DNA from 3 places in the Burkholderia sp. LMU1-1-1.1 genome. Region 2 is predicted to be linked to each of the others. Evidence: predicted binding sites of a transcription regulator. Region 2 holds the regulator's gene; each other region holds the start of a gene.
What was found. Region 2 encodes HrcA, which represses chaperone genes, less so after heat shock. Its sites were predicted from a motif close to TTAGCACTCNNNNNNNNNGAGTGCTAA; they were not measured.
Positions count from the first base shown of each region.

Region 1: groES (co-chaperone GroES) is a predicted target of HrcA. The motif match lies at 4,635-4,661, and genes of this name have one in related genera.
Region 3: rpoH (RNA polymerase sigma factor RpoH) is a predicted target of HrcA. The motif match lies at 2,060-2,086, and genes of this name have one in related genera.

Region 1 is NZ_JBEGHG010000015.1:35,015-44,532, forward strand. It holds gene MRBLMU1_RS15470 (ROK family transcriptional regulator) at 1-694, opposite strand, end outside; gene MRBLMU1_RS15475 (TonB-dependent receptor) at 832-3,342, shown strand; gene MRBLMU1_RS15480 (YdcF family protein) at 3,357-4,508, shown strand; gene groES (co-chaperone GroES) at 4,757-5,047, shown strand; gene groL (chaperonin GroEL) at 5,097-6,746, shown strand; gene MRBLMU1_RS15495 (cupin domain-containing protein) at 6,868-7,317, shown strand; gene MRBLMU1_RS15500 (hypothetical protein) at 7,387-7,878, shown strand; gene MRBLMU1_RS15505 (hypothetical protein) at 7,891-8,250, opposite strand; gene MRBLMU1_RS15510 (hypothetical protein) at 8,257-8,742, opposite strand; gene MRBLMU1_RS15515 (DUF7684 family protein) at 8,856-9,281, opposite strand; gene MRBLMU1_RS15520 (VOC family protein) at 9,449-9,518, shown strand, end outside.
Region 2 is NZ_JBEGHG010000008.1:113,913-123,430, reverse strand. It holds gene fur (ferric iron uptake transcriptional regulator) at 103-531, shown strand; gene hrcA (heat-inducible transcriptional repressor HrcA) at 558-1,574, opposite strand; gene MRBLMU1_RS09275 (HAD family hydrolase) at 1,667-2,398, opposite strand; gene MRBLMU1_RS09270 (hypothetical protein) at 2,601-3,245, shown strand; gene MRBLMU1_RS09265 (hypothetical protein) at 3,284-3,928, shown strand; gene rsmA (16S rRNA (adenine(1518)-N(6)/adenine(1519)-N(6))-dimethyltransferase RsmA) at 4,214-4,984, opposite strand; gene pdxA (4-hydroxythreonine-4-phosphate dehydrogenase PdxA) at 5,009-6,112, opposite strand; gene MRBLMU1_RS09250 (peptidylprolyl isomerase) at 6,135-7,595, opposite strand; gene MRBLMU1_RS09245 (LPS-assembly protein LptD) at 7,708-9,518, opposite strand, start outside.
Region 3 is NZ_JBEGHG010000012.1:88,967-98,484, reverse strand. It holds gene ftsY (signal recognition particle-docking protein FtsY) at 1-231, shown strand, start outside; gene MRBLMU1_RS12305 (cell division ATP-binding protein FtsE) at 290-946, shown strand; gene ftsX (permease-like cell division protein FtsX) at 943-1,863, shown strand; gene rpoH (RNA polymerase sigma factor RpoH) at 2,207-3,100, shown strand; gene MRBLMU1_RS12290 (hypothetical protein) at 3,165-3,431, opposite strand; gene MRBLMU1_RS12285 (hypothetical protein) at 3,588-4,100, shown strand; gene ggt (gamma-glutamyltransferase) at 4,097-5,863, shown strand; gene lepB (signal peptidase I) at 5,927-6,610, shown strand; gene MRBLMU1_RS12270 (ABC transporter ATP-binding protein) at 6,722-7,462, shown strand; gene MRBLMU1_RS12265 (CPBP family intramembrane glutamic endopeptidase) at 7,459-9,518, shown strand, end outside.

The DNA of each region.
Region 1 (9,518 bases), on a different contig from region 2:
TGAGCAGGCGCCCATCCTCGATGACGCCCGCCCCGATGCCATACCCCAGCAGGAACACCACCACCGTCGAGGAGCGGCGTATCGTATCGTTCAGATAGTACTCGGCCAGCGCCGAGGCGTTGGCGTCGTTTTCCAGCATGGTCGGCAAGCCCAGGGCGTCGTCGAGAATGCGGCGCAGCGGCACGCCGCGCCAGCCCGGCAGGTCGTTGACGACATTCCATTCATCGCCGTCGCGCCCCCGGGGCGGGCCCGGCAGGCCGACGCCGACGCCGAGAAACCGCCCGCCCAGCAGCCGGTGCTTGACCGCCAGCCCGGTGATGCGTTGCTCCAGCAGTTGCGCGAAGCCGAGCGGGTCCGGCGCGCCGACCTCCTCGCTGGTCAGCGAGATGACGCCGCCCGCATAGTCGACCAGGGCGATTTCCAACACCCCCTTGTGCACCGTCGCCCCCACCGCGAAACCGCCGGCGGCCGAAATCGCCAACGGAACCGTCGGACGTCCACGGCCGCTCGCGTCGGACGAGGCCTGCTCTTCGACCAGGCCCATGCTGATCAAATTGCGCGACAACTTGGTCAACGCCGAATTACTGACCTGCAGCGCCATCGACAGCTCGGTGCGCGGCAACGGCCCCTTCGTCCTGAGCTCCCATAACAAACGTTTTTCTTCTGAAGACAGTTTTAACCGCGCAATTTTCATACAGTTATTTATATAAAGATAATTCCTGTAACACGCTTGTCATATTCTATTTATTTTACAAGTAATAAATATTTATACCACAATACCGTGGCTATACTCCGGCTCGATCACGCCCACTCATCCATCCGGAGAAATCTATGTTGAAGCGAAAGAACAAGCTTGCCCGCAACTGGGCGATCGGCGCCTTGTGCGCTGTCGCCGGCCCCGCCCTGGCCCAAACCGCGCCCGCGGAAACGACGCCCGCGCCAGCGGCGCCAGCCGGTCAGGAAGCGGACATCGCCAGTGTGGTGGTGACCGGATCGGCGCGTCCGCAGCGCCGCTTCGACGTCTCGTACGCGGTCAATTCGCTGTCGCAAAACGACGTGCAAAAACTGGCGCCGCAGAACATGGCCGACCTGCTGGGCAAGCTGCCCGGCATCCAGGTCGAGGCGACCGGCGGCGAAGTGCAAAACATCACCCGCGTACGTGGCATTCCGACCGATGACGGCCTGGCGCTGTTCCAGCAGGACGGCTTGCCGCTGTTCACGGAAATGAATGGCTTCTTCTTCCGTGGCGACAGTTTGAACCGCTACGACCTGATGACGAAGACGCTGGAGGTAGTGCGCGGCGGGCCGGCATCGATCTACGCCAGCCAGGCGGCGGCCATCGTCAACAGCAGCACCGTCACCGGCACCGAGACCACCAAGGGCAAGGCGCAACTGACCCTGGGCACCACCGGCCTCGGCCGTATCGACGCCTACCAGGCAGGCAAGATCGACGACAAGACTTTCTACGCGGTCGGCGGCTTCGTGCGCCGCGACGACGGCCACCGCGACAACGGCTTCCCGAACGATCGCGGCGGCCAGATTCGCGGCAACATCAAGCGCGTGCTGGAGTCCGGAACGCTGACCGTCAGCGCCAATTACCTGAACGACCACAACACCTTCTACCTGCCGATCCCGATCTCCGATCCGCGCAATCCGGCGGTGTCGCTCGACAAATACATCGACTACTTCGACGGCACGATGAATTCGCCGTCGTTGCGCGCCGTGCCGCAGAAATACCAGGACGGCGCCGGCAAGCTGCAAACCGACACGCGCGACCTGGCCAACGGCCGCCATCTCGAATACGGCAATCTCGGCGTGCGCTACGAGGGTGAGCTGGGCCAGTGGCAATTGTCGGCCAAGGGCGGCATGACCAAGGGCACCCTGGACTTCGACGCGTTCTACTCGACCTCGAACCCGGCCGACGCCACCCAGTTCGCCAACGGCTTCATGACCGCCGCCAAGGCCGCGTTCGGGCCGGTCGACCGCCTGGGTTACGCCATCGCCGGCAGCAATGGCGCGCAGGTGTACAACCCGGCGGCCGCCTCGGGCCTGGTGATGCAGGCCCAGTACCGGGGCGCCGGGTCCGACTTCTACTCGAACCAGGCCGACGTGAATATCACCCGCAACTTCCAGACCGGTCTGGGCAACCACGATGTCAAGATCGGCGTCTATGGCAGCGGCTACGGCCAGACCAGCAAGACCGTCTACAACGACATGCTGATCGAGGTGCAAGGCAAGCCCCGCACGCTCGACCTGCTCGCCTATTCGGCCTCCGGCGCGGTGCTCGGTTCGGTCACCGACAACGGCGTGCTGCGCTATACCACCACGCTGAACCAGGGCGATGTCGACGCCAGGATGGGCGCGCTCTATGTCAACGATACGTGGGAAGTAATCGACGGCCTGCGCCTCGACGGCGGCGTGCGCAAGGAACGCTATCACTACGACGGCTACGCCTTGCTGACCAAGCAGCTCAACCTGGGCGACCGGGCCACCCTGGCCGACGACACCACGCGCGCCTTCACCGGCGCCCGGCAGGAGCACAAGTACAACTTCAACACCGTCAACTGGACGCTGGGCGCCAACTACGACTTCTCGCAACGCTTCGGCGGCTACGCGCGGGTGTCGCACCTGGAAGTGCCGCCGTCGATGCAGGTGGCCTCCTCGGTCGATCCGCTGGTGCTGACCACCAAGGCGGACCAGTATGAGGCGGGCTTCAAGATGGCCGCCGGCCGCTCCTACCTGTACGTGACCGGCTTCTACACGCAATTCGATCCGCTCAACGCCTCGTTCACGGCCTTCAATCCGGTCACCGGACGCAACGACCAGACCGTGCCGTTCTTCGGCAAGGCGGTGGTGCGCGGCGCCGAGTTCGACGGCGCCTGGCACGTGACGGAACGCTTCTCCATCAACGGTTCGCTGACCGTCCAGGACCCGCAATACCGCAACTTCGTCAGCGCCACCGGCGCCGATCCGTCCAAGGTGGTGGGCAACCAGATCATCCGCGAGCCCAAGGTGTTCGGCAACATCCGTCCGAACTTCAACTTCAACGTCGGCGACAAGCTGGTCGAGCTGTACGGCAGCTACGCCTACACGGGCAAGCGCTACGTCGACTTCTTCGAGGCCACCGCGATGCCGGCCTACCACTCGATCGGCGCCGGCTTCTCGGTCAGCCAGGGCGACTGGCGGCTGCAGATCGTCGGCGACAACCTGACCAACGCCAAAGGTATAACCGAAGGCAACACCCGGACCGATGCGCTGGCCGGTCAAGGTACGAAAGAAGCGATTTACGGGCGTCCGGTGTTCGGCCGCAGCGCCCGTCTGGTGCTGAGCAAGGCATGGTGAACGGAGTGAACCACATGATCAAAAAATCCAGGACGGCAGCCATCGTCATCTCGCTGCTGCTGGCGCAGCAAGTCCACTCCGCCCCGGTGCGCGACAAGCACTGGGCGCTGCTGGCCAATCAATTGTTCCCCGCGCTGGTGGACCTGGGCGCCGCCCGGCCCGCCGTCACGGCGCCGGCCGCGCGCCGCGCGCGCATCGACGCCTGCCAGCAGGACACCGCCTGCGTGCTGGGCGCCAGCCTGTGGACCGACGCCGAAATCAACGACTTCGCGTCCCGGGCCGCGAAGGCGCCCGCCACGGCATGGCGCAAATCCACGCTGGCCGACGATGGCGCGCAGGCCCAGGTGGCGCGCGAACTGCGCGGACTCAACAGCATCATCCAGGTGTACGGCCAAGGATCGGCGCCGCGCTATCCCTTGGTCGACGGCCCGATCGACGCGCCCGGCAGCACCTTGTTCAACGCCGCCGTCAAGGACGCGCTGGCGCTGGCCAAGGCCGGCGAGGACGATCCCGTGCTGCCGCTGGACCCCAGCCTGCCGCTGGCGCTCGCCCTGCTCGACGCCAACGACCGCGCCGACGCCGTCGCCTTCGAGCCGCTGGACCTTGCCCACAACGGCGGCGCCCTTGGCCGCTCGGGCATCATCGACTGGAAGCTGTACCGCTATTCGGCGATCATCATTCCTGGCATCGGGCCGGAAAACGTGGGCATGGCGCTGAGCGCGCGCGGCAAGTGGAATGTCCGGCTGGCGGCCAAGCGCTTCGCCGACGGCGAGGCGCCGTTCATCATCTTCAGCGGCGCCTCGGTGCATCCGAAGGGCACGCGCTTCGTGGAGGCGGTGGAGATGCGCAAGGCGCTGATCGAACGCTTCGGCGTGCCGGCCGAGGCCATCATCATCGAGCCGTATGCGCGCCACACCACGACCAACCTGCGCAACGTCACGCGGCGGCTGATCGCGATGGGCGCGCCGCTGGACAAGGACAGCCTGATCGTCACTTACACCAACCAGAGCCGCTACATCGAAAGCCAGGAGTTCACCTCGCGCAACCTGAAGGAGCTGGGCTACCTGCCGGGCACCGTCGGCGCGCGCCTGTCGCCGACCGAGCTGACGTTCCGGCCGTCGGCCAAGTCGCTGCGCATCGATCCGGCCGATCCGCTGGACCCCTGATCCTCCCGGAACGCCGCGCGCCAAGGCGCCCGGCGCTCCAATTCCTAGTCACTTTGCAACATTCCCCCTCTTTTTTGTGCCTTCTCAAGGTATGCGCCTTGAAATACGGTTGGGTCGTCCCTATAATTGGCACTCGTTCCGAGAGAGTGCTAACAGCGCCCTCGACAACTTTCCGTTGTGGCAATCTGAGCATTTAGGCATGATCGGCACAACAACAAACTGTACCAATGCTAATTAAGGAGTTTTGTATGAACCTTCGCCCTTTGAACGATCGCGTAATCGTCAAACGCCTCGACCAGGAAACCAAAACTGCGTCCGGCCTGATCATCCCTGATGCGGCCGCTGAAAAACCGGATCAAGGCGAAGTGCTCGCCGTCGGCAATGGCAAGATTCTCGAAGACGGCAAAGTCCGTCCGCTGGATGTCAAAGTAGGCGACCGCGTTCTGTTCGGCAAATACGCCGGCCAGACCGTCAAAGTTGACGGTCAAGAACTGATGGTCATGCGCGAAGAAGACATCATGGCAATCGTCGTCAAGTAAATCTACTTGGCACACGGTTCCACTCATCACCTAATTCTGGAGAAACAACATGGCAGCTAAAGAAGTAATCTTCGGCGACGCAGCGCGCGCCAAAATGGTCGAAGGCGTCAACATCCTGGCCAACGCCGTTAAAGTCACCCTGGGCCCTAAAGGCCGTAACGTCGTGCTGGAACGTTCGTTCGGCGCCCCTACCGTCACCAAGGACGGCGTGTCGGTCGCGAAAGAAATCGAACTGAAGGACAAGCTGCAGAACATGGGCGCGCAAATGGTCAAGGAAGTTGCTTCCCGCACCAGCGACAACGCCGGCGACGGCACCACCACCGCCACCGTGCTGGCCCAGGCCATCGTGCGCGAAGGCATGAAGTTCGTTGCCGCCGGCATGAACCCGATGGACCTGAAGCGCGGCATCGACAAGGCCGTCGCCGCCACCGTCGAGCAGATCGCCGCGATCGCCCGTCCATGCACCACCACCAAGGAAATCGCCCAAGTCGGTTCGATCTCGGCCAACTCGGACGCGTCGATCGGCGAGCGCATCGCTGAAGCGATGGAAAAAGTCGGCAAGGAAGGCGTCATCACCGTGGAAGACGGCAAGTCGCTGAACGACGAGCTGGACATCGTTGAAGGTATGCAGTTCGACCGCGGCTACCTGTCGCCATACTTCATCAACAACCCAGAGAAGCAAGTCGCGATCCTGGACAATCCATTCGTCCTGCTGTGCGACAAGAAAATCTCGAACATCCGCGATCTGCTGCCGGTACTGGAACAAGTCGCCAAAGCCGGCCGTCCATTGCTGATCATCGCCGAAGACATCGAAGGCGAAGCGCTGGCGACCCTGGTTGTGAACAACATCCGCGGCATCCTGAAAACCTGCGCCGTCAAGGCTCCTGGCTTCGGCGACCGTCGCAAAGCCATGCTGGAAGACATCGCGATCCTGACCGGCGGTCAAGTGGTTGCCGAAGAAGTCGGCCTGACGCTGGAAAAAATCACGCTGGAAGAGCTGGGCCAAGCCAAGCGTATCGAAGTCGGCAAGGAAAACACCATCGTCATCGACGGTGCCGGCCAAGCCGAAGGCATCGAAGGCCGCGTCAAGCAAATCCGCGTGCAGATCGAAGAAGCGACCTCGGACTACGACCGTGAAAAACTGCAAGAGCGCGTGGCCAAGCTGGCCGGCGGCGTTGCGGTGATCAAAGTCGGTGCCGCCACCGAAGTTGAAATGAAAGAAAAGAAAGCCCGCGTTGAAGATGCACTGCACGCCACCCGCGCCGCAGTGGAAGAAGGCATCGTGCCAGGCGGCGGCGTAGCCCTGCTGCGCGCCCGCGCTTCGATCACCATCAAAGGCGACAACCCGGACCAGGACGCAGGTATCAAGATCGTTCTGCGCGCCATGGAAGAGCCACTGCGCATGATCGTGCAAAACGCCGGCGAAGAAGCTTCGGTCGTCGTTGCGGCGGTCCTGGCCGGCACGGGTAACTACGGTTACAACGCCGCCAACGGCACCTATGGCGACATGGTTGAAATGGGCGTGCTGGATCCAGCCAAGGTCACCCGTTCGGCACTGCAAAACGCAGCGTCGATCGCCGGCCTGATGCTGACCACCGACTGCATGGTTGCCGAAGTCACCGAAGACAAGCCAGCCGGCGGCGGCATGGGCGGTATGGGTGGCATGGGCGGCATGGGTGGTATGGACGGCATGATGTAATTGCCGGCCGGCCCAGCCCAGGCTGAGCCAGCCCCGCTGCATGGAAAAGCCAGCTTCTTCGGAAGCTGGCTTTTTTTATGCGCCCGCCGTCTGCTACACTCGCGCTTTTTCCCCGATAGCCATGAAACCACTTGCCCTGCTGTTCGCCGCCCTGCCAGTCCTCGCATCGGCGCAAACCCCGCCCGTCATCGATCCGGCCAGCCTGCCCGTCATCACGGCCGCACCCGGCGTCACCTTGCGCGAATTGAGCGGCAGGACCGCGCCCGCCGGCGCCCGCAGCGACAAGGTCAGCGTCGCGTTGTTTCATCTGGAACCGGGCAAGGCCAGTCCGTGGAGCCATAACAAGGAGGGCGAGGAATCGTTCTTCGTCCTCAGCGGAACCGGCGAGATCTGGACCGGCGGCCACGTGCAAACGATAGGTCCGGGCTCGTACATCGTCATCCAGCCAAGCACCGTGCGCTCGATCCGCGCCAGCAAAGGCGTGCCGCTCGACTTCTACGCGATCACGTCGCCGGCCTGGAGCAAGGATGACGACGTGCTGGTCACGGCGCCGGCCGGCGCGCCCAAGTAAGGGCGGCCGACGTCTGCTGCGGTCCGGCCTGTGATAGAGTTAGCAATTCCGCAACAGAAAGTCCAACACATGCAGACGATACGCGCCCGGATGACCTATTTGCGCAACGGCGAAGGATTCGCCGCCGTGGCCTTGCCCACCGTCCTGTCAATGGTATGGGACACATCGGGCGCTCCGGTGGCATGGGGCATGCGGGGCGCGACCATGGCGATGGTCGTCTACATCCTGTTGCAGGGCATGCTGTACTGGCAGCTGAAGCTACAGTCGACGGTGCGGCGTCAGCCCTTGCCCGCGTATTTCCAGCCGCTGTACAGCTTCTTTAAATATTCGAACATCGTGGCGATCTCCGGGGTGGTGATGTTTATCGCGTTGACCGGTGGAGGGGCTGCGGACCTGTGGTGGTCGTGCGGCTTGCTGGCATTCGCCGCGCTGGAGCACATCAACTATTACCACTACCAGCTGATGTACGACACGCGCGGCGCTGTCGATTACGTGCGCCGCAACGGCCGGCTGCGCAGGGCCGCGCTGGGGCTGGATCTGCAACGGCACAACCCGTCATAAGGGCTGGCTATTCTACGGTTCACTGTAAAACAGCTGCCGCACCAGCTCAGCACCGCGTTCGCGATTGAAGCCTTCCATACGCAAGATCAGCTCATCGCTGGCCATGCCGAGCTCACATATATACATCTCCGCCTTTCGCACGTCGAGATGATCAAGGTCAATCCCCTCCTCCTCTTCAATCTTGCTGAGTATGGTCTTGGCAAGGTCGACGGCTTCGGGGGTGGGCCGGCTCGACGCTGTATCGTGAAAATAGTCCCGCTGGACCTCAATGGGTGTACCGACCTGCGACAACGCCCGCATACAGTAATTAATGGCTTCAGTTGCGACCATGCGCGGAACCGACTCAACAAGGTTAAGCATATCCATCATCATCTCCCCTTACAATTCAATGGCATCGAAAAGCTTTCTCGGCAGGCTTTCGATGAAAAACTCTTCTGACAAGACAGAAGCCCTTTTGCTGACAGCAACAGGCTGCAACAAACGGCAGACCGGCATACCCGGGATCACCAAAAGCAATGGTTTGAATTCGTGAATCTGCGCCAGCATGACGATTTCCAGTATCTCATTATGGGTCGAAGCAGTGATCACACCCGCTTTGAGCTTGGCATCAGCGCCGAGCAAAATATTGCTACGGGTGTGGAATATCTTGAAGGAATGCAGATCTCCCGCCTCCACCTCTTTTCTCAACGACCAATAAATCTCTCTCGGATTAGACGTCGTTGGCACGCAATTGTTCTGGCTCATGCGCGAAGAAGCATCAAAATATGGCGTGCACCACACGTAATGATACTTGCCGTAATATCGCTCGCAGATGAAATACGACAGCGAAGTACAGCAGGAATAGTAGATACGCTTGTGATTCATGACGCCGGCCTCCGTCGCAGCGGGAACGTGGGCTTTGATGATAAGCCGGCGTTCCGCCGTCCTTTTGCCGGGCGCGGCCTAAGTTTGACCGCCATCATGAAGGATCCGAAGACTCAGGCGTCGCGGAACTCAGCCTCGATCTCTTCGCGGCGCGGCTCGTCGGCGATGTGGAGGATCAACGTCTCGGGCAGCTCCAGCGCCGGATGCGAGGCGCGGTGTTTGGCGAACCAGAAGACTTCGCTCAAGTCCTCGTCCTCATGCGCGGTCGCCATCAATTGCTGGTCTTCCGGCACGTCCTCATAGTCCGCCGCCTCCAGGCTGGCGTCGTCGATCGACTCACGCCAGGCCTCGCATTGATCGCCCCACGCGAGCGCATACCTGCAGCCGGACTCGACGAGCCAGCGGCTGACGTCCCAGCGCGTCATCTCGGGCACTTCCGCCTCGACCATGACAATGGCTTTAAAGGCGGTCAAGCCTTCCAGTGCCGGCAAGTCGTTTTCCGGGGCGAGGTGTAAATATCTGATCGATGGTTTCTGCATGATGGCGCCGCTGTAATGTTCAAGCGACGCATTCTCACCCGATTTCGCCGATACCGCAAATCCATCCGCGCCGCCACCGATATCGGCGATGGGAAGCGCCGACTCCTGACAGAAACTGACGGTGCCGCTGGCTAGAATGAGCTTCCTTTTTTCAACCGGAGTTCAACATGAAACCAGCAACCGTCAGCGCCGTCATCCACTTAAACTTCCGCGGCCAGGCGCGCGAGGCGCTCAATT
Region 2 (9,518 bases):
CAAGGAGGCGGCGGCAATTAGGTGGCGACAATCAGTGCGGCGGGTCGCGGAGTGCGTTAAACTGTGGGTTAGCTATCGCCAACCAGAATAAGAGTGTCCACCATGGGTAACAATCCAACCGATCTGAAGGCCAGCGGCCTCAAAGCCACGCTGCCTCGCCTTAAAATCCTGGACATCTTCCAGAACAGCGAGGTTCGCCACCTGACGGCCGAGGATGTCTACAAGATCCTGCTGGCCGACAATATGGACGTCGGCCTGGCCACCGTCTACCGCGTGCTGACCCAGTTCGAGCAGGCCGGCCTGCTGAACCGCAACCACTTTGAAACCGGCAAGGCCATCTTCGAGCTCAACGAGGGATCGCACCACGACCACCTGGTGTGCCTCGACTGCGGCCGTGTGGAAGAGTTCTTCGACGAAGAGATCGAAACGCGCCAGCAGATGGTCGCCAAGGAGCGCGGCTTCAAGATCGCCGAACACGCGCTGGCGATCTACGGCAACTGCATCAAGACCGCCTGCCCGCACCGGCCATAGGCCGCCATGCCGCGACCTGATTGCGGCTAATTATGGCTCAACGCGTTCGATAACAATTTGGCCGTGATATCGACGATCGGTATCACGCGCTCATAGGCCATGCGGGTCGGGCCGATCACCCCCAAGGTGCCGACGATCTTGCCGTTGGCCATGTACGGCGCGGTCACTACGCTCATCTCGTCCATCGGCACCAGGCTCGATTCGCCGCCGATATAAATCTGCACGCCGCTGGCCTTGCTCGACACGTCGAGCAGCTGCATCAAGCCCGTCTTTTGCTCGAACATGTCGAACATCTGCCGCAGCGACGTCATGTTCGACGACAAATCGCTGACCGACAGCAGGTTGCGCTCGCCGGCGATGACCATGTCGTCCGAGTTGTCCGCCATCGCCTCGCTGCCCGCCTCCACCGCCGCCTGCATCAGCCGGCCCATATCGTCGCGCAACTGCCGCACCTCCGTCTGCAGGCGCGTGTGCACCTCGTCGAAGGCCAGGCCGCCGTAGTTCTGGTTGATATAGTTGGCCGACTGGATCAGCTGGGTGGGGCTGTAGTCGACATCGGTCAACAGCAGGCGGTTTTGCACGTCGCCGGTAGGACCGACGATCACCAGCAGGATGCGCTTCTCGCCCAGCCGCAGGAATTCGATCTGCTGGAACACCGATTCACGGCGCGGGCTGAGCACGACGCCGGCGAACTGCGACAGCGACGACAGCATCTGGGCCGCGTTGGAGATCATCTTCTGCGGCTGCGGCGCCTGCAGGCGCATGCGGCCCTCGACCGATTGCTCGTCCAGATGCTGCACCGTCAGCAGCGTGTCGACAAAGATGCGGTAGCCGCGCGGCGTCGGCACCCGGCCGGCCGAGGTGTGCGGACTGGCGACATAGCCGAGCTCCTCGAGGTCGGCCATGATGTTGCGGATCGTCGCCGGCGACAGATCCAGCCCGGAGATCTTGGAGAGCGCGCGCGAGCCGACCGGTTGGCCGTCCGCGATATAGCGTTCCACCAGGGCTTTGAGCAGGGTTTGAGCGCGTGTGTCGAGTTGCATACTGTATATCTTATTTGCCGAGAGTTGCCGTATTTGCCTATTATGCACGCTCCGCGCCGGCCGGGGGCTGTCGTGTGACAGCAATCCGGCATCTAGACCGGCGGCCGGTCCTTCGCTTGCGCCCCCAGTTGCTCCTTCAGCCACGCCAGCAGGTCGTGGAAATCGGCGCAAATGGCGTCGGGCACGATGCCGGCGTCGAGGTGGGCGGTGCTGCCGGTGCGGTTCATCCACACCGCCCGCATGCCCACCGACTGCGCGCCGCGCACGTCCAGCCGCAGGTCGTCGCCGACATAGACGGCGTCGGCCGGCGCCACGCCCATCGCCTCGCACGCGGCCAGGAAGATGGACGGGTCGGGCTTGGCGCGGCCGAAGCGGGCCGACGCCAGCGCCACTTCGAAATGGTGGTGCAAACCGATGACTTCAAGGTCGGCGTTGCCGTTGGTGATCACGCCCAGGCGCAGCATGCCGCCCAGCTCGGCGAGCACCGGCGCCACGTCGTCGAACAAGGTGACCGCGTTGCGCAGCACGTTGAAGTGTTGCATCGCGCCGTCGATGTGGGACGCATCCTCGCCGGTTTCGGCGAACACGGCCTCGAGCGCGACGCGGCGCAGCCGGTACAGGTCGGCCGTCAGCTCAGGCTGTTTTTCCAGCAGGGCCAGGCGCAGCGCGCGCAGCGCCTCGACCGAATACTTGCTTGTCACGGCGGGCGCGCGCTCGGCCAGCCACGCGTGCCAGCCGGTTTCAGCGGCCGCGATGACCGGGCCGATCGGCCACAGGGTGTCGTCGAGATCGAACAGCAGGGCTTGCGGTGGGCGTGGCGTCATGGGTGGCAAAAAAAGAGTGGAGTCCGGGCTATTGTCGCACCGATCGCGCTCTGGTCGCACGCCGCCTTGCGCCAGTCCCTAACAAGCTGTTACATCCATTGGGGGGACTGGTGTTACCAAATGCACTAAAATACGGGGCAAATCCGTGTAAGATGCTGCACCCGTGCGTGCTGCCGGCCCTATTCGTTTTGGAGAAGATTTTATGAAAAGTGTGTATCCGCGTGCGGGCCTGGCCCTGCTGTGTGCCGTTGTCCTGAGCGCCTGCGGCGGCGGTAGCGACGGCAGCATGCTGCTGCAAGGCAGTATCAGCGGTCTGACCAAGCCCGGTCTGGTGCTGATCAACCGGCCGACCGGTGAAAAGATCACCATCGCCGCCAACGCGAGCTCGTTCCAGTTCACCCGCCTGATCGCGGTCGACGAATCGTTCGACATCCAAATCGACACCCCGCCCACCGGCGCCACGTGCAAACTGACCGATAACACCAACAAGGCCAACTCCTTCACGTCCTATCGGACCGTGGTCAGTTGCACCACCAATCCGTGGGTGCTTAGCGGCAAAGTGCAGGGCCTGGCCGACGACGGCGTGGCCGGCACCAACGACGGCGTCACCCTGGCGAACGGCCCCGACACCGTGTACATCGCACCGCCCCCGACGGCCGGCGCCGAGGTCACGTTCTCCTTCGCCAATACGGTCGGCGAGGGCTCGCCCTACGGCGTGACCGTGCTGGCGCAGCCGTCCAATCGCACCTGCTCGCTCACCGCGCCCGTCACCAACTCGGTGCCCGGCGCCGGAGTGATGCCGTCCGGCAATGACAACCGGTTGGTCGTCAATTGCGTCGCAAAATAACTACACCGCGGGCGTCAGCTCGATCTTTGGAGAATTACATGAAATTATCGTATCTGGGCGCCATCGTGGCGGTGAGCGCGGCGGCCCTGCTGGCCGGCTGCGGCGGCAAGGCGCAATACACGGTGCAGGGCACGATCAGCGGACTGGCCACGCCCGGCCTGCAGTTGAGCAATGGCGGCGAGACCATTTCCATCCCGGCCGGCGCGACCACCTTCGCGTTCCCGCGCCAGATCGGCTACGGCACCAGCTACAACGTCACGTTCGCCCAGCAGCCTGAACATATGATCTGCCAGTTCACCTCCATCAACACCGGCTCGGCCGGCCAGACGGTGGCGATCTCGGTGGGCATCTCGTGCGCGCGCAGGGCGTATTCGCTGGGCGGTCAGTTCACCGGCCTGTCCCAGGTGCAGGCGAACGGCACCACCGCCGCCGCCGCACGCACCGTGACCCTGTTGAACGGTTCGGCCGGCGGCCAGGTCACCCTGACCAGCCCGGCCGACGGCAGCGGCGCCGGCGATTTCGCGTTCAGCGCCGCCGTGGCGGACGGCCAGTCGTATGGCGTCACCATCCACCCGGACGCCACCCTCAGCTCGACCGACATCACCTGCACGGTGAAAAACGGCGTGGGGGTCATGGGCGAGGCGGCCGTGACCAACCTGCTGGTGGAATGCAAACTGAAGTAAACGCAGGAGGGGAGACGAGATATTCACATATCTGATGTTTGATATGTGAAAAATAAAGTGGCGTGATATACCGCGACGCACCATACTGTACTTGTCTCCTCCACTTCTTGCAAAGGAATTGGATTTAGCCCGCTTTAACCAGCGGGCTTTTTTTTGCCTGTCGCTTTTAAAAAGGAATAACAGCGGGGGTCAAGTCTGACATTCGGACACCAGCTCAACAGTACCGCTGGCTTCAAAGACGAGGTCGTGTCCGAATGTCAGACTTGACCCCACGGGTTGGTGGGGTTATTTGAGGAGGTTGGCGAGGGCGACGTACTGGGCCAGGCCGACCGTTTCCGGACGGTGGGTCGGGTCGATGCCCGCTTCGACGATCTGCGCTTCCGTGAACATGCCGGCCAGGCAGTTGCGGATCACCTTGCGGCGCTGCGAGAACGCCTTCAACACCACCGCCTCCAGCGTGGCGCCGTCGCACAGCAGCGGGTTGGCCACCGGGATCATGCGCACGATCGCCGATTCGACCTTCGGCGGCGGATCGAACGCTTCCGGCGGCACCACGAACAGCAGCGACATGTCGTAGCGCCACTGCAGCATCACGGACAGGCGGCCGTAGGTCTTGCTGCCCGGCTCGGCCACCATGCGCTCGACCACTTCCTTTTGCAGCATGAAGTGCTGGTCCTTGACCAGCGGCGCGAACGTGGCCAGGTGGAACAGCAACGGGCTGGAGATGTTGTACGGCAGGTTGCCGACGATGCGCAGCTTCTGCCCTTCCGGCACCGGGATCGTGCCGTAGTCGAACTTGAGCGCGTCGCCGGCGTGGATCGTCAGCTTGGCCGGGTTGTAGGTCTTTTCCAGACGCGCGACCAGGTCGCGGTCGAGCTCGACGACGTGCATCATCTTGAGCGTGCGCATCAACTGCTCGGTCATGGCGCCCAGGCCGGGGCCGATCTCGACCATGGCGTCGTCCGGCGCCGGCGCGATCGCCTCGGTGATGCTCGACAGGACGTACTTGTCGTGCAGGAAGTTCTGGCCAAAGCGTTTGCGGGCTACGTGTTTCATGGTTGTTCTTTTATTGAGTGAATTTTAAAGGCCGGCGACGGCGTCGGCCATCGCCAGCGCGGTGGCGATGGCCGCTTCCATGCTGCCGCAGTCGGCCAGGCCGAGGCCTTGCGCGGCCAGGTCGAGCGCCGTGCCGTGGTCGACCGAGGTGCGGATCAGCGGCAGGCCGAGCGTGATGTTGACGCCCTGCCCGAACGTGGCGTATTTCAGCACCGGCAGGCCCTGGTCGTGGTACATGGCCAGCACGCAGTCGGCGTCCTTCAGGTACTTGGGCTGGAACAGCGTGTCGGCCGGATACGGGCCGCGGGCGTCGATGCCGCGCGCCCGGGCCGCCGCGATGGCCGGCGCGATGACGTCGATGTCCTCGCGCCCCAGGTAGCCGCCCTCGCCCGCGTGCGGGTTCAGGCCGCACAGCAGGATGCGCGGGGCGGCGAGGCCGAATTTGGTTTGGAGGTCGTGGTCGATGATGTCGAGCACGCGCGCCAATCCTTCCCGCGTGAGGGCGGCGGCGACGTCCTTGAGCGCCAGGTGGGTGGTGGCGAGCGCCACCCGCAGCGGCGGCGGCAGGGTTCCGCCGGCCGGGGCCGGCGGCTGGCCGGCCAGCATCATCACCACTTGCGCGGTGCCGGTGCGGTCGGCGAAGTATTCGGTGTGGCCGGAGAAGGGGACGCCGGCATCGTTGATGGTGCTCTTTTGCAGCGGCGCGGTGACGACCGCCTCGAACCAGCCGGCGCGCACGCCTTCGATGGCCGCGTCCAACGTGGCCAGCACGGCGCGGCCGTTGGCCTTGTCCAGTTGGCCCGGCACGACGTGGGCGTCGAGCGGGACGTCGATCACGCTGATCCGTTCGGGGCCGAAATGCGGCAGGCCGCCGTTGCGCACCGCCTGCAGCGACAGCGCCGACAGCCGGATGGCCGGGTCGATGTCGGCGGCGATCATGGACAGAAACGCGGCGTCGCCCAGCAGCACGCAATCGACCTCGCGCCGGCGCGCCCAGGCGGCGCGGATCGAGATTTCCGGGCCGATGCCGGCCGGCTCGCCGACGGTGACGGCCAGCACCGGCCGCCCCCGGCGGGCGCGGGACACGGGGGCCGCCTCTGGGCGCCCGGTGGATGAAGTGGCGCCCATGCGTGCTCCCTTGATCGGCGGATTACTGTTTCGCGGCCGCCGCGGCGGCGGCGCCCTCTTCGGTGCGGAACTCGACGTAGGCGCGGTCGCGCACCTCGCGCTGCCAGCTCTCGGCCGCCTCCTCCATCTTGCGTTCGCGGATGGCCTGGCGCGCGTTGTTGCGCTCGCGCTCCTTGGAGACGTCGTCGCTCTTGCGCTCGAGCACCTCGATCAGGTGCACGCCGAAGCTGGTCTCGACCGGCTGCGACACCTCGCCGATCTTGAGGTTGTTCATCGCGGCCTCGAACTCGGGCATCGTGTCGCCCGGATACAGCCAGCCCAGGTCGCCGCCCTTGGCGGCCGAGCCGTCGTTCGACACCAGCCGCGCCAGGTCCTCGAACTTGGCGGCGTTGTTGTCGAGGCGTTCCTTCAGTTCGGCCAGCTTGCGCTTGGCGTCGGCCGCGCTCATGGTCGGCGTGACCTTGATCAGGATGTGGCGCGCGTGGGTTTGCTGCACCGACTGGGCGGCCTGCGCCTCGGCCACGCTGCGGCGGTCGACCGCCTTCAGGATGTGGAAGGCGCCGGTGCTTTTGATGATCGGCGTGACCTGGCCCGGTTTGAGCTTGCCCAGCGCCTCGGCGAACACCGGCGGCAGCCGCTCGGGCAGGCGCCAGCCGACCGCGCCGCCCTGCAGCGCGTCGCTGGCGTCCGAGTAGGTGGCGGCCATCTTGGCGAAGTCGGCGCCGGTGCGCAGCTGGCGCATCACTTCCTCGGCGCGCGCGCGGCGCTGGGCGATCACCTCGGCCGTGGCGTTGTCCGGGATGCGCACCATGATTTGCGCGATGTTGATCTCGAACTGCTCGGCGGCGGCGGCCTTCTCGGCGGCCAGGAAGCTGTCGACCTCGGCGTCGGAGATCTGGATCTTGGAGTCGACCTCGTGCTCGCGCAGGCGCTGCATGATGATCTCCTCGCGGATATCCTCGCGGAACGACGCGAACGGCGTGCCATCCTTTTCCATCTGGTTGCGCAAGTCCTGCACGCTGAGCTTCTGCGCCTCGGCGATGCGGCCGATCGCGCGGTCGAGCTGGGTGTCGTCGACGCGCACGCCCATCTCCTTGGCCATCTGCAACTGGGCGCGCTCGACGATCATGCGCTCGAGCAGCTGGCGCTGCAGGTCGGCGGCGGCCGGCATCTGCACGTTCTGCGCCTTCATGCGGGCGGTGACGCTCTTGATGCGGTTGGCCAGCTCGCGCTGCGTGATGACGTCGTCGTTGACGACGACGACGATGGAGTCGATGGCGACGTTGCTCGACGAACCGGGCGGAATGAAGCCCTTGCCGTCGGCCCTGGCCTCCGTCTTGGCGGCGGCCGCGCCGGTGGCGGTGGCGGCGTTGGCGGCCGGGGTGGTGACGGCCGGGGCGGCCGGCGCCGGCGCCGGTTTTTTCGAGAACAGGCTGCAACCGCCGAGGGCGGTGGTGCACAACAGGACGGCGAGTAGCTTCATTTGGTACATACTGGCATTACGCATGGTAGAACGCTCATGAGTCAGGTGTAAAAAAAATCAAAAGGCGCGCGCCCCGGCCAGGGGACGGCGGCGCGCGCCCGGATGCCTTGCTTTAGCGGCCGTAGCCCTCGTTCAAACGCTGATACCCCGGAATACTGTTTTTCATCGCCTCGATCGGGCTGCCCACGCCCAGGTGCGACAGGCCGTTGAGCTCGAGCTGGAAGAAGATCGGCGTCGACGTCGTCGTCGACGTCGTCACGAAGCGCTGCCCGCCGACCCGGAACACCCAGCAGTCGGCCTTGTATTCGAGACCGATCAGGCTCTCGAGGATTTTGCTGTCCTGCATGGAGTAGCTGACCCGGCCGACGCCGTACCAGCGCTTGAAGATCGGCCACTGGCTGGAGATCTCGATGTTCTTGAAGCTGTCGCGCAGGTAGCGGTAGCCGACGTTGAGCACTTTTTTCGGCGCCGGGATCCATTGCGCCGTGTAGCTTTGCGACACCACCCGGCTCTGGCTCGGATTGTACTGCAGCGCGCTGTCGAAGCCCCAGTGTTCCGAGATGCGGCCGTTGGCGGCGAGCAGGATGTCGGAGCGGGCCTCGCTCACCGGCGTGCTCGAGGCCAGCTGCACGCGCTGGTCCTCGAAGTAGAAGCGCTGGCCGAACGCCAGGCGCAGCTGCTCGGCGCCGGCGGCGTCGAGGAAGCGCGACACCAGCGCGGCGGTGAGCTGGTTGGCGTCGCCGATGCGGTCCGAGCCGACGAAGCGGTTCTCGCTGAAGATCTGGCTGAAGTTGAACGTGGCCGCGTCGGTGTCGAAGGTCGGGAACTGGCTCTGGTCGCGGTACGGCGTCTTGACGTAGAACAGCCGCGGCTCGAGCGTTTGCGTCATCTCCTTGTTCTGGAACTTGACGTCGCGCTCGAACACCAGGCCGGAGTCGAGCGAGACGGTCGGCACCGCGCGCGACAGGTTGCGCGACGACTGCGCGCCGTAGCTGTCGAGCGAGTAGCTGGCCAGGTTGACCATGACCTTGGGCGTGATGAAGTAGCTGGGGCCGACGATCGGATAGCTCAGCTGCGGAATGCCCACCAGGCGCGTGCCGTTGATCTGGGTCGGGTGGCTAAATCGCGTCAGCTCGCTGTCGAAGGCCCAGTCGAAGCCGCCGAGCACGTCGTACTGGCCGGCGTGGAAGTTGATCGCCGGCAGGCGGTCGTACGGGCGCGTGACGAACAAGGTTTTGTCGGTCACCGAGGCCGGGTCCTGCAGCACCTGGTATTTCTGCACGCGCGCGGTCAGGGTCCAGATGTCGCCGTGGTAGTCGGTGCGCAGCTCGCGCAGCAATTGGCGCTCGGTCGAGCTGGAAACGGTCTTGGAGAAGTCGTTCGGGTAATTGTTGTCCGACGACGCGCGCAGGTTCCACGAGAACGCCCAGTCCTCGGTGATGTCCTGTTTGTGGCTCGACCGGACGGTCCAGCGGTCGGTCGAGCCGCCCGGTTTCTCGGGCACGTATTTCTTATCGTGCGGCAGGTACTCGGCGTAGGTGTCGCCCTGGTACAGGCCGCCATCGGTCTCGCCCAGGTAGCGCCCGTGCGCGCCGAGCTGGAAGCCGCGCCGCGCGATGATCTTGGGGAACAGGGTCAGGTCGCGGTTGGGGGCGATGTTGAAGTAGTACGGCACCACCAGCTCGGGGCCGGTGCGCGAGCCCACGCCCGGCGTCGGCGAGAGCCAGCCGGAGCGGCGCGCGCCCGACAGCGAGAACGACAGCGCCGGCGTGCCCAGGATCGGCACGTCCTTGAAATACACCACCGTGTGGCTGGCGGTGCCGACGTCGCGCCCGGAATCCAGGTCGAGCGTGCTCGAACGCAGGTACCAGTCCGGGTTGGTGCCCTCGCAGGTGCTGTAGGTGCCGTTGACGACCTGCGCCT
Region 3 (9,518 bases), on a different contig from region 2:
ATCGACGGCAATACCGGGCAAAATGCGTTGGCGCAAGTGAAAGCGTTCGACGACGCCCTGAAGCTGACCGGCCTGGTGATCACCAAACTGGACGGCACCGCCAAGGGCGGCGTGCTGGCGGCGATCGCCCGCGTGCGCCCGGTGCCCGTGTATTTCATCGGCATCGGCGAAAAAATCGAAGACCTGCAGCCGTTCGTGGCCGCCGAGTTCGTCGACGCTTTGCTGCCGTAGTTGCTCCCGTGTTCGCTCCCACGGTCGCCCCCAAATTTGCTCGGATAACCCCCATTACATGATCGAATTCCGGAACGTCTCGAAACAATACTCCCCCGACGCGATGGCGCTGCGCGACATCTCGCTCACGGTAGAAAAAGGCGAACTGGTGTTTCTTGCCGGCCCCTCGGGCGCCGGCAAATCCACGCTGTTGAAGATGATCGCCGCCATCGAGCGGCCCACGTCCGGCCACGTCATCGTCAACGGCCAGGACATCGCGCGCATCAAACCGGCCGCCGTGCCGTTTCTGCGCCGCAATCTCGGACTGATCTTCCAGCAACAACGGCTGCTCAACGACCGCACCATCCTGGCCAACGTCATGTTGCCGCTGCTGGTGACGGGCGCCTCGCACCACCAGGCAGAACAACGCGCCCGCGCCGCGCTCGACAAGGTCGGCCTGGCCGACCGCGCCAGCTCGCATCCGCTGGCCCTGTCCGGCGGCGAGCAGCAGCGCGTGTCGATCGCGCGCGCCATTGTCAACCGGCCGCAAGTGATCCTGGCCGACGAACCGACCGCCAACCTCGACCGTGCCAGCGCCAACAAGGTGCTCGACGCGCTCAAGGCCTTCCATTCGGTCGGCGTCACCTGCCTGATTTCCAGCCACGACGAGCAAATGCTCGACGCCGCCGCGCGGGTCATCCATCTCAACCAAGGTCAACTGGAGGTGGCGGCATGACGTACTGGTTCCGCCAACACCGCTACGCGCTGTCCGCCGCGCTGGTCCATCTGCGCCGTTCGCCGGGCAGCTTCCTGTTCAACATCATCGTGGTGGCGATCGCGCTGGCCCTGCCGTTCACCGGCGTGACCCTGCTCGACAACGTGCGCCCCATGTCCGAGCAACTGTCGGTCGATCCGGAAATCAGCGTCTTCGTCAAACAGGACACGCCGCGTGAACAGGCCGAGGCGCTGGCTGTGCAGCTGCGCCAGGCCCTGCCGGACAAGCAGGCCAAGATCATTTTCACCCCGCGTGAAAAGGCGCTGGAAAGCATGCGCGAAAAAAGCGGCCTGGCCGACGTGCTGACCACCCTGGGAGAAAACCCGCTGCCGGACAGCTATGTGCTCAAGCTGGACGCCTTCCGCCTGGCGCAGTCCGGCGGCGACGTCGACCAGTTGGCCGAACAAATCCGCGCCCTGCCGGGCGTCGACACGGTGCAGGTCGATTCGGCCTGGGTCAAGCGGCTGGCCGCGCTGCTGAATATTTTGCACCTGGGTCTGCTGTTGCTGGCGGTCACCCTCGGCACCGTGGTGGTGGCTGTCATCTTCAACACCATCCGCCTGCAGGTGATGACGCAGCGCGAGGAAATCCTGGTGTCCAAGCTGATCGGCGCGACCGACAGCTTCATCCACCGGCCCTTCTATTACACCGGCGCGCTGCTCGGCCTGTGCGCCGGCGGATTGGCGCTGGGCGCGGTGGCCTTGGCGCTGCGGCCGTTGAACATCGCGATCGCCGAATTCGCAAGATTGTACGCGTCCGAGTTCCAGCTGGCCCCCCTGCAACCGCCGATGATGGCCGGCCTGCTGGCCCTGTCGGCCGGCCTCGGCCTGATCGCCGCGCTGCTGTCGGTGCAGCGCCATCTGTCCCGCCTGAATTAGTCCCAGCAGCAATTCCCCCACCTTTCCGTGCGCTTGCGCACGGAAACGGCCGCCGTCGCCGCCTATCATGGAAGCATCTCCCCGATTCCCCATTAAGTCAGGCCTAAGCTCCATCGTGCATGCTTGATTTATCAAAAGCCATTATTCATACATACCCGATAGTGTTTTTACTATCGAGGCGATAAAAATAAGGTGATTGGCACTCGACCGAGGAGAGTGCTAATATATGAAAACTGCAGAGTTCATAACACTCTGCGGAAATGGTAATTAAGCAATATTTTCCGTCTTGTGGCCCCGGCCCATCGAGACTTGGTAATCTTCGAGCGAAGGAATGAAAATGACTATGATGTCCGCACCTGCCGCGTTGGTCCCCACCAACAAAGGCGCCTTAGGACTCGGGTTCACTGGCAACCTGGGGAACCTGGACGCCTACATTTCCGCCGTCAATCGCCTGCCGATGCTGACGCACGACGATGAAATCTCGCTGGCCAAGCGCCTCAAGGACAACAACGACCTGGGCGCCGCGCAAGAGCTGGTGTTGTCGCACCTGCGTCTGGTGGTGTCGATCGCCCGTGGCTATCTGGGCTATGGCCTGCCGCACGCCGACCTGATTCAGGAAGGCAATATCGGCCTGATGAAAGCCGTCAAGCGTTTCGATCCGGACCAGGGCGTACGCCTGGTATCGTACGCGATGCACTGGATCAAAGCCGAGATGCACGAGTACATCCTGAAAAACTGGCGCCTGGTTAAAGTGGCGACGACGAAGGCGCAGCGCAAGCTGTTCTTCAACCTGCGCAGCCACAAGACCGGCCTGGACGCGATGACGCCTGCGCAGATCGACAACCTGGCCAAGATCCTGGATGTCAAACGCGAAGAAGTGATCGAGATGGAAACCCGTCTGAGCGGTCGCGACATCGCGCTGGAATCGCCGAACGACGACGAGGACGACAAGTTCGCCCCGATCGCCTACCTGTCGTCGGAGCAGAGCGAGCCGACCCGCGTGCTGGAAGCGGAACAGGTCACCCGTCTGCAGTCGGAAGGTCTGGAGCAGGCGCTGGGCAAGCTGGACCCGCGCTCGCGCCGCATCGTCGAAGCGCGCTGGCTGGCCAACGACGACGGTTCGGGCGCCACCCTGCACACGCTGGCGGACGAGTTCGGCGTGTCGGCGGAGCGCATTCGCCAGATCGAATCCGCTGCGCTGAAGAAAATGAAGGGCTCGCTGGCCGCCTACGTGTAAACGTAGCAACCTGAGCAAAAAAAGCCGCGCGGTGCGAACCGGGCGGCTTTTTCTTTTGTATGGCTTACGCTGCCGTCAAACCCTTGGCCAACAACTCGGCCACCAACTGGTTCATATCAACGCCGCGCTCCGCGGCCTGGGCGTTCAGCTGCGCCACCAGATCGCCGTTCAACTTCACCGCGAACGGCACCAAACCGGCCGCCTGATCGCGCCGGCGCTGCTCGCGCTTATCGACCACCTCGGCCACTTTGCCGAAGGTCGCCGCGCTCGGCCCGGCCATCTTGCCCATCAATTTTTTGGCATCACTCTTCGCCAGGCCAGTTTTTTTCATGTCTTTAATCCAAAAATAATTCAGAGCAGACATTCTACGCAGCTTATCCACCCCGCGTGGCCCTATTTGAGCAAACCACGGCGGCATGCGGTTCGTGCGCCGCCAAAATGATACTTTTGCTAAGCTAGCGGCCACTTTGCATTCGAGAGGTCGCACATGATGAAGACAATACTGCGGCAGCTGATCGTTCTGCCCTTGCTCATAGGCGCCATGGCCATGCTGTACGCCTGCGGCACCGCCACCGGCCGCGCCACGGGCGGCGCCACCGCCAACAAACCGTTCAACGCCACGTACGTCTTGCAACAAGGCGCCACTGCCGTCATAACCCCGGCCGCCACGCAAGGCATCACCGGCGGCGCCACCGCGCCCACCGTCAAGCTGGAGCGCGTCAACGACAGCCGCTGCCGCGTCGGCGCCGTCTGCGTCTGGGCCGGCTACATCAGCTACAGCTTCACCTTGACCAAGCCCGATGGCACGACCAGCAACTTCGTGCTGTCGGACACCATGCCCAACGGCAAGCCGAGCGTGACCCAGGACGGCCTGACCTTCGCCCTGGCCGGCGTCGAGCCGCAAGCGGTGCCCGCCAAAAATGAACCAGCGCCGGATTATCGGGTAAGCTTGAGAGTGAGCAACACGCCACCCTCAGACCCGACACCGCGCCCCTCATGACATCTCAAACCCGTCCCGCCCGCACCATCCTCCTCTACTCCCTGATCGTCACCCTGGTCCTGCCGTCCGCGGCATGGACCAAAACCCCGGTCGCCACCGGCACCGGCGGCGCCGTCGCCACGATCAGCGAGCCGGCGTCCAAAGCCGCGCTAGCCATCCTCGACCAGGGCGGCAACGCCATCGACGCCGCCGTCGCGGCGGCCGCCACCCTGGGCGTGACCGACCCGTTCAGCTGCGGCATCGGCGGCGGCGGCTTCATGATGATCTACCTGGCCAAGGACAAGCGCGTCATCACCATCGACCACCGCGAGACGGCGCCGGCCAGCTTCACGCCCACCGTGTTCCAGGAAAACGGCGCGCCGATGAAATTCGAAACGGTGCGCGACAGCGGCATGTCGGTCGGCGTGCCGGGCACGGTGCGCGGCTGGCACGAGGCGCTGGACCGCTACGGCTCGATGTCGTTCAGGCAGGTGCTGGCGCCGGCCATCGCGGTCGCCACCAACGGCTTCGAGATCAGCGAAAATTTCTCGCGCATGGCGGGGGAGAACAAAAACAAGTTCGCCATGTTCCCCGCCACCGCCGCGATGTACCTGAAGAACGGCGAGGCCATCGCCGCCGGCGGCACCTTGCGCAATCCCGACCTGGCCAAGGCCTATCGCGAGCTGGCGGCCGGCGGCGTCAAGGCCTTCTACTCGGGCAAAATGGCGCGCGCCGTGGTCGACGCGGTCAACCGGCCGGCCACCGCGCCGGGCGTGCGGGTCCGGGGTGGCGACATGACCCTGGCCGATCTGGCCAACTACGAAGCGCGCCTGCGCCAGCCGGTGCGCAGCACCTATCGCGGCTACGACATCTACGGCATGCCGCTGCCCGGCTCGGGCGGCATCGCCATCGCCGAGGCGCTCAACATCCTCGAAGGCTACGACCTGAAGTCGATGCCGCGCGCGCAGGCCGAACACCTGTATCTGGAGGCGAGCCGCCTGGCCTTCGCCGACCGCAACGCCTATCTGGCCGACCCGGAATATGTCGACGCGCCGGTCGCCGGCCTGCTGAACAAGGACTACGCCGCGCTGCGCCGCCAGCAGATCGATGTGGCGCAGGCGCGCAGGCCGGCGGCGGCCGGCGATCCGTACGCTTTCCAGTCCGACCAGAGTGTGCCGTTGCGCCCGGCCGTCTCCGCCAGGATGCTCAAGGAGGGCGCGCACACCACGCACCTGACGGTGTCGGACAAGGACGGCAATATCGTCGCCTACACCTACACGATCGAGGACTGGGGCGGCAGTGGCATCGTGGTGCCGGGCTACGGCTTCCTGCTCAATAACGAGATGACGGACTTCGATTTCTCCGGCCCGCGTCCCAACGTGCCGGAGGCGGGCAAGCGGCCGCGCAGCAGCATGTCACCGACGCTGGCGTTCAGGAACGGCAAGCCGGCGTTCTCCATCGGCAGTCCGGGCGGCGCGACCATCATCACCACGGTGCTGCAAACCATCGTCAACCACGTCGACCTGGGCATGACGATGCCGGACGCGGTGAACGCGCCGCGCCTGTCCGAGCGCAACGGCGAAGCGACCGATGTGGAGCCTGGCTTCCCGGGCAGCGCGCAGGCGGCGGCGCTGGAAAAAATCGGCCAGCGCTGGAGCGCCACGCCGGAGGAAATCGGCGCCGCCAACGCGCTGGTGTTCAATCCGGACGGCACCGTCACCGCCGTCAGCGAAGGCCGCCGCCACGGCATCGGCAGCGCGCTGGTGCAAAAAAAACCACACTAAGCCACGATTAATTTTTTCGCCACATGATGACGTCTCCCCCACCCCACTTACATCGGAGACGTGATGAACAAATGGCTGCGCGCGAATAAAGGCTTTCTGATGTTCCTGATGCTGTTCGGGATCTTCCGCACCGCCGTCGCGGACTGGAATCCGATCCCGTCCGCATCGATGCGCCCCAACCTGCTCGAGGGCGACGTCGTCTTCGTCAACCGCCTGGCCTACAACGTCAAGGTACCGCTGACCGACATCGTGCTCGGCGCCACCGGCGAACCCAAACGCGGCGACATCGTCACCTTCTCCTCGCCCAGGGACGGCACGCGCCTGATCAAGCGCGTGATCGCCCTGCCCGGAGACCGCGTCGAGATGCGCAACGAGCGCCTCGTCATCAACGGCCAGCCCGCCGACTACGCGCCCATCGGCACCGCCACAGAAACCCTCGCCGGCATCGGCGACATCGACGCCGTGCGCCTGGGCGAGTCGCTGGGCGGCGGCAGCCGCAGCCACGCGATCCAGATACTGCCGCGGGTGATCGCGCGGCGCGACTTCGCCGCCGTCACCGTGCCGCCGGGGCAGTACATGATGTTGGGCGATAACCGCGACAACAGCGAGGATTCGCGCTACATCGGCCTGGTGCCGCGCGCGCTGCTGATCGGCCGCGCCGAGCGCGTATTGGCCTCGGCCGACATCAAGGGCAACTGGCTGCCGCGCACCGAGCGCTTCGGCATGAGCCTGTACAAGGCGCCATAAACGCCGCCGCTCATGGGCTCTTCGCGCGCTATCTTCGGCGCCGCGACCAATGCTATGATGGATATCAACTTCTTAACATTGCGGGACTGCTTGCCGCGCCGCGAAGACCTCATGATCGAATTCCAGGGCCTGTCCAAAACCTACGGCGGCTTCGACGCCGTCAAACCGCTGTCGATGACCGTCCGGCGCGGCGAAGTGTTCGGCTTCCTCGGTCCCAACGGCGCCGGCAAGACCACCACCATCCGCATGATGATGGGCATCCTGGTGCCGAGCGGCGGCAAGGTGCTCATCGACGGCCTCGATTGCCACGCCGAGGCGACCGAAGTCAAACGCCGCGTCGGCTACCTGCCCGACACGCCGATCTTCTACGACTACCTGCGCGGGCGCGAGATCCTGCAATTCGTCGGCGAGATGCACGGCTACTCGCGCGCCGAGGCGGCCGAGCGCGGCGCGCGCCTGATCGACGAATTCGGCTTGCGGGAAGCCGGCGAGGACTATGCCGTCAACTACTCGCTGGGCATGAAGAAGCGCCTCGGCCTGGCCTGCGCGTTGATCCACGAGCCGGCGGTGCTGATCCTCGATGAACCGATCAACGGCCTCGATCCACGCGCCTCGCGCGAAGTGCAGGAGCGCCTGCTGGCGGCGGCCGCGCAAGGCGTCACCATCTTCGTCTCCACCCACCTGCTGGACATGGCCGAGAAGCTGTGTGACCGGGTCGGCATCATCCACCGCGGCGAGCTGGCCGCCACCGGCACGCTCGACGAGATCCGCGCCAAGGCCGCCACCAGCGGCTCGCTCGAAGACGTCTTCCTGAAGATCACCGACGAAGCCGGCGCAGAGATTCCACAATGATGCGGCAACCGACGGCGGCGCGCGCCATCTGGCTGATGGCGAAAATGCGCCTGACGCGCCAGGCCAACCAGATCATGGCCAGCGCCATGTTCAACCGGTTCAAAAAGAAGAAGCCGCGCGACGGCATCGCCACCAAGCGCGGCAACATGTGGATACTGACGCTGGTGATGGCGTTGCTGTTCTCGTTCTCGTTCGGCAGCCTGGCGCGCACGGTGATCGTCAACATGCAGTGCCGGCTGGTCGAGGCCAGCGCCTGCCAGAGCGTGAATAAACAGGGCCAGCGCCACGTGGACGTCGAGATCGCGGCCGCAGAACTGCACGCGGCGCCGTTCGATCCCACGCTGCTCAACGGACTGACGATGGAGCTGACGATCCTGTTCGCGGTCGCCGTGCTGCTACCGCTGGGCAGCAAGGAAATGGCGCAGCCGGACTGGGACCTGGAATGGCTGGTGACCTTGCCGATCAAGCGCTCCACGCTGCTGTGGGGACGGCTGCTCGAACGCAGCGCCAGCAACAGCGCCGGCATCGTCGCCCTCACCGCGCCCTACGTGATGATCGCCTGGTACTCCGGCTTTAAATGGACCGCGCTGCCGATCGCGCTGCTGGCGGCCGCGCTGCTGCTGCCGCTGGCGGCGTTGCTGCACACCCTGGCCGACACCGGCCTGCGCATGTGGCTCCCGGCGTCGCAGCTGCGCAACCTGCAGGCGGTGGCCTCGCTGTTCAATATGCCGTTGGTCTATCTGGTCATGGCGCTTGGCATGCCGCGCGCCGACGGCTTCGCGATGCAATGGGCGGCCGGATTCCCGTCGTGGATGATCTGGACACCACCGGGCGTGGTGTTGCAAGCGATACAGGCGCAGACCTTGGCGCAGTTCGCGTCCGCCGCCACGCTGCTTCTGGCGCAACTGGCCGTGCTGTTGTGGAGCGGGGTGGCGCTGATGCGCTACCAGCTGCGCAATGGCGTGGTCGGTTCCAGCTCGCGCGAAAGCACGCGCGGCAAGGCCGCCGCCAAGCCCCCGGCCGGCGCGCTGTCGGCGATCGGATCGCTGCTGTCGACGATCCAGCGCCGCGAACTGCTCCTGCTGAGCCGCGACCGCAACTTCCTCGTGCAAACGCTGCTGCTGCCGGTCATCATCGTCGGCAGCCAGGTGGTGTTCAACGGTACGCTGAACAGCATGGGAGAACTGGGCCAGCACCACACCGTGGCCGCCGCGATCGCGTTCGGCATCGGCGTCTATGTGCTGATGCTGTCGGCCTTCCAGACGCTGAACAACGAAGGCCACGTCCTCTGGCTGCTGTACACGGTGCCGCGCTCGATGGAGAGTGTGTTGAAGGAGAAGGCCAAGCTGTGGGGCGTGCTGGCGATGACCTACCCGCTGATCGTGCTGGTCTTCACCGCCATGCATACCGACGTGTGGGATTGGCGCGCGCCGGTTCTGGCGCTGACGGTGCTCGCCGGTATTCCCATCTACTCGATGATCGCCGTCTCGCTCGGCGTCTTCGCCTGCGACCCGACGGCGGTGGAAGTGCGCACCCGCGTGCGGCCGACCTACGCCTATCTGTACATGCTGCTGGCGAGCTTCTACACCTGGTCGATCTACAGCGACAACTGGGCGCAAAAACTGATCACGATGGTGCTGACGGCTTCCTTCGCGCTTGCCCTGTGGCAGAAAGCGCGCGACGCCCTGCCCTACCTGCTCGATCCGGCCGCCGCGCCGCCTGCGCGCGTATCGACCTCGGACGGTTTGATCGCCGCCACCGCCTTTTTCGTCATGCAGGGCATCCTTGTGCTGGTCCTCGCCGACGACGCCAAGGCGCCCGGCCTGGACGTCATCACGCTGTCCTTCGGCTTGTCCGGGCTGGTGGTCTATGCCTTGGTAAGGCTGATTTACTGGCGCAGCAAAACGGCTAACGTGCCGGTGATATGGCGTGGCATCCAGCTGGGCGCATCGCTGCGGGACGCGGCCGTCGCCATCGCCGTCAGCTGCGTTGTCGCTTTCAGCTATCTGTACGCGCTGAAACACTCGTCGCTGGCGGCGCAGCTGCCGGCATTGCC